Linked DNA regions of Mucilaginibacter paludis DSM 18603. The protein of the gene in region 2 binds, or shares a complex with, the protein of the main gene of each other region. Links are inferred from orthologs where the notes say so. Each region holds a gene or a part of one and is shown on either strand. Other genes may lie near its edges. The genes, in order: dnaN and dinB.

What was found.
Region 1: the proteins of dinB (region 2) and dnaN are in contact, whole or in part, in a solved structure (PDB 1OK7), measured with the Escherichia coli proteins. The link is inferred for Mucilaginibacter paludis DSM 18603 from one-to-one orthologs.

What each region holds. Positions count from the first base shown.
Region 1 is NZ_CM001403.1:1,878,722-1,881,937, forward strand. Bases 319-3,203 are described here. They hold dnaN (DNA polymerase III subunit beta), read right to left. Parts: upstream 2,381-3,203; coding sequence 1,256-2,380; downstream 319-1,255. Other genes in these bases: MUCPA_RS07960 (thioredoxin family protein), read left to right, coding at 319-697; gldG (gliding motility-associated ABC transporter substrate-binding protein GldG), read right to left, coding at 2,416-3,203. In the rest of the region: more of MUCPA_RS07960, read left to right, coding at 236-318; more of gldG, read right to left, coding at 3,204-3,216. UniProt on the Escherichia coli protein: Confers DNA tethering and processivity to DNA polymerases and other proteins. Acts as a clamp, forming a ring around DNA (a reaction catalyzed by the clamp-loading complex) which diffuses in an ATP-independent manner freely and bidirectionally along dsDNA.
Region 2 is NZ_CM001403.1:5,252,468-5,255,722, reverse strand. The notes cover bases 1-2,924. They hold dinB (DNA polymerase IV), read left to right. Parts: upstream 1-871; coding sequence 872-1,978; downstream 1,979-2,924. Other genes in these bases: MUCPA_RS22245 (TonB-dependent receptor), read left to right, coding at 2,656-2,924; MUCPA_RS22250 (hypothetical protein), read left to right, coding at 2,055-2,450; MUCPA_RS22260 (aldo/keto reductase), read left to right, coding at 1-521. Also shown: more of MUCPA_RS22245, read left to right, coding at 2,925-3,255. UniProt on the Escherichia coli protein: Poorly processive, error-prone DNA polymerase involved in translesion repair and untargeted mutagenesis. Copies undamaged DNA at stalled replication forks, which arise in vivo from mismatched or misaligned primer ends.

The DNA.
Region 1 (3,216 bases), 3.4 Mb from region 2 along the record:
TTACTGTACAAACAGAGCTTTGAAACTGCGGAAGAATTTATAACTTCGTTAAAAGAATACATTCATTACTATAACAATGAAAGAATAAAAAACAGGTTAAATGGAAAGAGCCCGGTGGAATACCGAGCTCTCGTACAAAAAACTTAATTTTGTAAACTGTCCAACTTTTTGGGGTCACACCAATTTTGAGACAGCCTCTTTTTTTTAACTATATTCACATCCATTTTATACATGTATGAAGAGCAAAGCCAAATTATTGTCCATCGTCCTATTATTGATAGCCGTTCAAGTTACAACCGTTAACAGCTATGCACAAACCAAAGCTGCCTCTAAAACGCCAACCGGAATCCTTTTTATAGAAGACCAATGGCAGTTAGCTTTAAAACAAGCCGCCGCCCAGCATAAATACATCTTTGTAGATGCCTATGCCACCTGGTGCGGGCCTTGTAAAATGCTTAAAGCCACCACTTTTAAAAACGATAAAGTAGCCGCTTTTTATAATAAAAACTTTATTAACGTGGCGATGGATATGGAAAAAGGCATTGGCCCGCAACTGGCTAAAGAATGGCAGATGCAAGCCTACCCTACTTTAATTATATTTAACTCGAAGGGGCAGCCCGTATTGGGCACGGTTGGTTTTATGCCGGCAGATAAGCTATTGCAATTTGGGCAGCAAGCTTTGGCTAAGAAGATTTAAGGTTGTGCTTTAATTCTGCATCAGGCCCAATATCCAGCAGACCGGTCAGACGCAGAAGATTCCTCTTCGTACCTCATCGTATGACATTTGTTTTAATGAGCTCACCCTCTCCCACCATGTCATCCCGACCGGAGGGAAGGACCTTTTGCAAGCGATAAGTCTACAACGGACCAGTCAGAGGCAGAATTCCTCTTCGTACCTCATCGGAAGGACATCTGTTTTGGAACGAGGTCAACCCTCACCCACCATGTCATCCCGACCGGAGGGAGGGACCTTTTGCGAGCGATAAGTCTACAACGGAACAGTCAGAGGCAGAATTCCTCTTCGTACCTCATCGGAAGGACATCTGTTTTAACGAGGTCAACCCTCTCCCACCATGTCATCCCGACCGGAGGGAGGGACCTTTTGAGAGCGATAAGTCTACAGCAGACTGGTCAGACGCAGAAGACTCCTCTTCGTACCTCCTCAAATGACATTTGTTTTGGAACGTTCAAGCAAGCTTTGACAACTTTTAAAAAGTTGTCAAAGCTTGCTTGAACGTCTATTATTGGCTACTGCTTAAGCGTAGCTATTCAACATTACCGGCATTACCAGCATCAGCACGTCCTCGTTTTCATCGCCACCTTGCGGTAACAACAGGCCGGCACGGTTAGGTGTCGACATTTCTAAGGATACCTCTGCACTGCCCAGGTTTTTCAGCATCTCGATCAGGAAACGGGCGTTGAAGCCGATCTCCATATCATCACCTTCGTATTGGCAGGTTAAACGCTCGTGCGCTTCGTTGGCAAAGTCGATATCTTCTGATGAAATATTCAATTCGCTGCCATTGATTTTTAAACGCACTTGGTGGGTTGTTTTATTAGCGTAGATAGCCACGCGGCTCAATGAGCCTAAAAAGGCCTGACGATCAATCAGTAATTTATTAGGATTGGTTTGTGGTATAACAGCTTCGTAGTCTGGGTAACGCTCGTCAATTAAGCGGCATACCAGGTTAATATTGCCAAATTTAAAAAACGCACTGGTGTTGTTATATTCAACGGCTACGCTTGTCTCGTCAGACGGTAAAGACGATTTTAACAGGTTCAAAGCTTTCTTGGGCAGGATGAACGACGTTGTACCAGCAGCCTTTGCGTCTTTACGTCGGTAACGAACCAGCTTGTGCGCGTCTGTTGCCACAAAGGTTAACGATGTGGTTGATAACTGGCAAAAAACACCCGTCATGGCGGGGCGCAACTCATCGTTACTTACCGCGAAAATAGTTTTATTGATCGCTTCAGCTAAAACAGAAGCAGGCAGGTTTACTGATGAAGCATTTTCTACCACGGGGATCTTAGGGAAATCGTCGCCGTTCTCGCCGCTTAGCTTGTACTTACCGTCACCTGCGTTAATTTCTATAGCAAATGTTTTATCATCTACCGAAAAAGCGATGGGCTGCTCGGGCAATGATTTCAAAGTATCCAACAAAATACGCGACGGAATAGCCACACGCCCGTTCTCCTTGGCTTCGACAGATAAAGAGGTAGTCATACTGGTTTGCAGGTCAGTAGCCGAGATGGTTAGGTTGCTATCTTTGATCTCGAATAAAAAGTTTTCCAATATGGGCAATACGGTACTGCTGCTCAAAGCGCCGCTAACGGCCTGTAATTGTTTGAGCAAGGTTGATGTCGAAACAATAAATCTCATATTCTGTTCAATATTATCTATCAAAAATAGAAAAATTAGCGCGCATACTTTCGTCTGCGGATATAATGTTGAAAAATAGCAAATATTAACACCATTGCAACAGGCAAAACATTATTGATCAGTTGCCAGTTTAATTTTTCGCTACGGATGCGGGGCCTGTCCAACAGCCTTAATTGTACCTCTTTGGTACGCAAACCTATCAAGCCGGAATCATCCGTCATGTAATCGGCTATGTTAAGCAGCAGGTTTTTATTGCCGTATGATTGCTGAGTATAGCGGTCGAAACCCAACTGAAAAGGCGACCCATCGCCTGCCACCTGGTTTTTAAAAATATCGCCATCGCTCAAAACAATCATTTTGGTTGGCTTGCTTTGCTGCAGCACATCAACCTTTTCGTGTATGCTATCAGGCACCGGCCTGTTACGGAAATCGGATATGAAGGTGCCTTCCAGCAATACCCCCACCGTTTTAACCGGGCTTTGGAATGTTTTAGGATCGGGTACTTCTTCCAGCATCTGTAACGATAACAGGTGCGGCGCGCTTAACTTGCGGTTAAAGGGCGATGTTGTTAAAAGGATTGTTTTTCTGGTACCCTTAACCGCCAGCGTATCTATAGTGCTGGCAAATTCGCTGCGGATGCCATCCAGGTTTTTTACCAGCGGGTGTTTGGATACCGGCACAAATATCGGATAAAACAACCAGGGCACCATTTGCAATTGCCCCTGCCCTGCCACGTTACCCGTATTAACGGGGATTTGCGCGCAGTTCATGTCCATAATTAAATCGTAGTTGATGCGGATGCCGTAACGAAACAACTGATCGTCGAGGTTGAGTTG
Region 2 (3,255 bases):
AAACATCCGAAGAAGCCTTGTTGTGCCTGGAACAGGATGGACTGGCCTCGTTACAGCTAATTTTCAATCTGTTCAGACAGCATGTGGCCGACGAAGTATTTGCAAAAGCTAAAGAAAAAAATGTGGCTATCATTGTACGGGTGCCTTTGGCCAGCGGCCTACTCTCGGGCAAATTTGAAGAGAAAACGAGCTTCCCCGAAAGTGATCACCGGAATTTTAATGCCAACGGCGAATCGTTTAATGCGGGCGAAACCTTTTCGGGAATTGAATTTAAAGAGGGTGTACGTTTAGCCAACAAAATAAAAGGCATGCTGCCCGACAGCCGTATGCCCCAATGGGCCATCCGCTGGATACTGGATCACCCGGAAGTTACCACCGTAATACCCGGCGCTTCGCGCGTAACACAGGTATATGCCAACATGGAGGCATCTGACCTGAGAGCATTATCGCCTGATGTTCATCAATCGTTAAGAAAGTTGTATGACGATGAAATTCATGATCAGATAAGAGGGCATTATTAAGTGATGGCTGATCAAACTCACGCGGGGGTTGCCACGGAGTAGTCATGGCGAATCAATGGCAAGGCAGGTTGGCTTGCCATCGATTCGTTTTTATACCTATGACAAGTGTATTAACTTAATGCACCTAAAAGTAAGCACTTCCGAATTTAAACAACAATCCTCTTTTACTATAAACAGGATACTCCTAACAGCATTAGCCATCTTTCCGCTCCGATAGGAGCTCGCAGAAGATTCCTCTTCGTACCTCATCGGAATGACATTTTTTTTTCAAACACCTTTCTCCAACGATATCATCCCCTGGAGTTTATCAATAACACCAAAAACATCTGATTATATTTGTATAACCAGCTATGGAAACGGAAGAGAAAAACCAGCTACGCAAAATTATCCATATTGATATGGATGCTTTTTACGCATCGGTTGAGCAGCGGGATAATGAAGAATACCGCGGCAAGCCGATAGTGGTAGGTGGCCCGCATGAGGGGCGTGGCGGCGTGGTGGCTACTGCGAGCTATGAGGCCCGGAAGTTTGGGATCCGCTCGGCTATGCCGTCAAAAAAAGCATTGCAGCTTTGTCCGCATGCCATATTTGTCCGCCCCCGCTTTGCTGTTTATAAAGAGGTATCGCAACAGATCAGGGAAATATTCAGCCGGTATACCGACCTGATCGAGCCACTCTCGCTCGATGAAGCCTATCTTGATGTAACCAACGATAAATTAAACATCGGCTCGGCTATCGAGATTGCCAAACAAATTAAGCAAGCCATCCAGGATGAGTTGCGGCTCACCGCTTCGGCAGGTGTATCGATCAATAAATTTGTGGCCAAAATAGCATCGGATATCAATAAGCCCAACGGGTTAAAATTTATAGGCCCATCCGGCATTGAAAACTTCATGGAACTGCTGCCTGTAGAAAAGTTTTTTGGTGTTGGCAAAGTAACTGCCGAAAAAATGAAAAAGATGGGCTTACATACCGGTGCCGATCTTAAAAAGCTGACCGAGGACGAGATGCACAGGCACTTTGGCAAAGCCGGACGCTTTTATTATCAAATTGTGCGTGGCCTTGACAATCGGGAGGTGCAGCCCCATCGCGAAACCAAATCCATGGGTGCCGAGGATACTTTTGCTTACGACCTCACCACTTTAGCCGAAATGAATGCCGAACTGGATAAAATTGCCGTAACGGTAGCCAACCGCTTAGAACGCTACCAACTGAAAGGCCGTACGGTTACCCTCAAAGTAAAATACAGCGACTTTAAACAAATTACCCGCAATCAATCATCCGCAGCGCCTATTGCCGACCTGGAAAGTATAACGGCCACGGCCAAACAACTCTTATTTACATCTTTTGAAGAGGGACAAAAAGTGAGGTTACTTGGTATATCGCTCTCTAATTTTGGCGAGGTAATTTTAAGGCAAAAACAGGATAAGCAAACAGGGCAACTGGAACTGTTTTAACTAAAGTTGCAATTAAAACATTTAGTATTAAGGCTGCCTTTAACTCCTTGTCAATTTTCTATCTTTGAAGTTATCAATGTACAAGTCAGCCACTGCCCTATTTTTAGCGATGTTTTTCTTAGCCGGAAGCACCTTGCTGCCATTGGGTGATTTTTCGCTGATGACCGACTTGCCCAATATGTACCGGGGCTATACTAAAATAGTAAAAGAAGAGCCGGATGTAATTGATTTTATTGGCGATTACCTTTTTAACGGAAAAGAAATTCTGGGCCACAACCGGCGCGATGCTCCTCAAAAACCAGATTCGGCCATACAGTTTCAACACCAGGCTAATTGCCTTAATATCATTTTAATACAGCTGTACCTGCCAGCTTTAAGCATTGCCGATGCCTTTAAGAAGCATATTGTATCCCAACAATTACTCCATACTTCCGATTATCAGAACGAGCTTTTCAGACCGCCCCTCGTCTAATGTAGTGTCACTAATGGATGATTCGATCAATCCGCAGTCTTAAGCCCAAGCTCAGCCTTAAAAAATGCAGAATCTGGGCTAAGGACTTCCGACCAAGTAGCCGTGACTTAAATCTGGTTAGTATCTCCCTTATTTTTTAGTTTAATTATTTAATCCGTGGCTTGCTGCATTTGTGGCCCGGCCATGCTGTCACTATATCATATTCATGAAAAAATTTTTAATAGTTTTTCTGCTGCTGCCTTATGCGCTAATGGCCCAAAATACATTCAGAGCAATTATACGCAACGACAATACCAAACAAACCTTACCAGGCGCTACAGCTACCATACAAATTTTAAATACAGGCGCTACAGCCGATAGTAGCGGACACCTTTCAATAGCTCACATCCCGAATGGAAAGGTAGAGATCAGGTTTAGTTTTGTTGGCCTGATGCCCCAGGAAAAGACGCTAACCTTTCCGTTAAAAAATCCGGACCAGGTATTTGAAATAAATCTGGAACCAACACCTGCCGAGATGGCTGAAGTTGTAATACAAAGCACCCGGACCAACCAAAATATACGCGATATACCAACCCGGATAGAAGCCCTGCCCTTAGAAGAGCTGGACGAAAAAGGCACCATGCGCCCTGGCGATATTAAAATGCTGCTTGCCGAAAGCACAGGCATTGCTACCCAGCAAACCTCGGCGGTAAGCGGTTCGGCCAATATTCGCATTGAAGGTTTGGATAGTCGCTATACGCAGTTACTTAAAGATGGCATGCCCCTATATCAAGGCTTTTCCGGAGGCCTGAGTTTGCTGCAAATT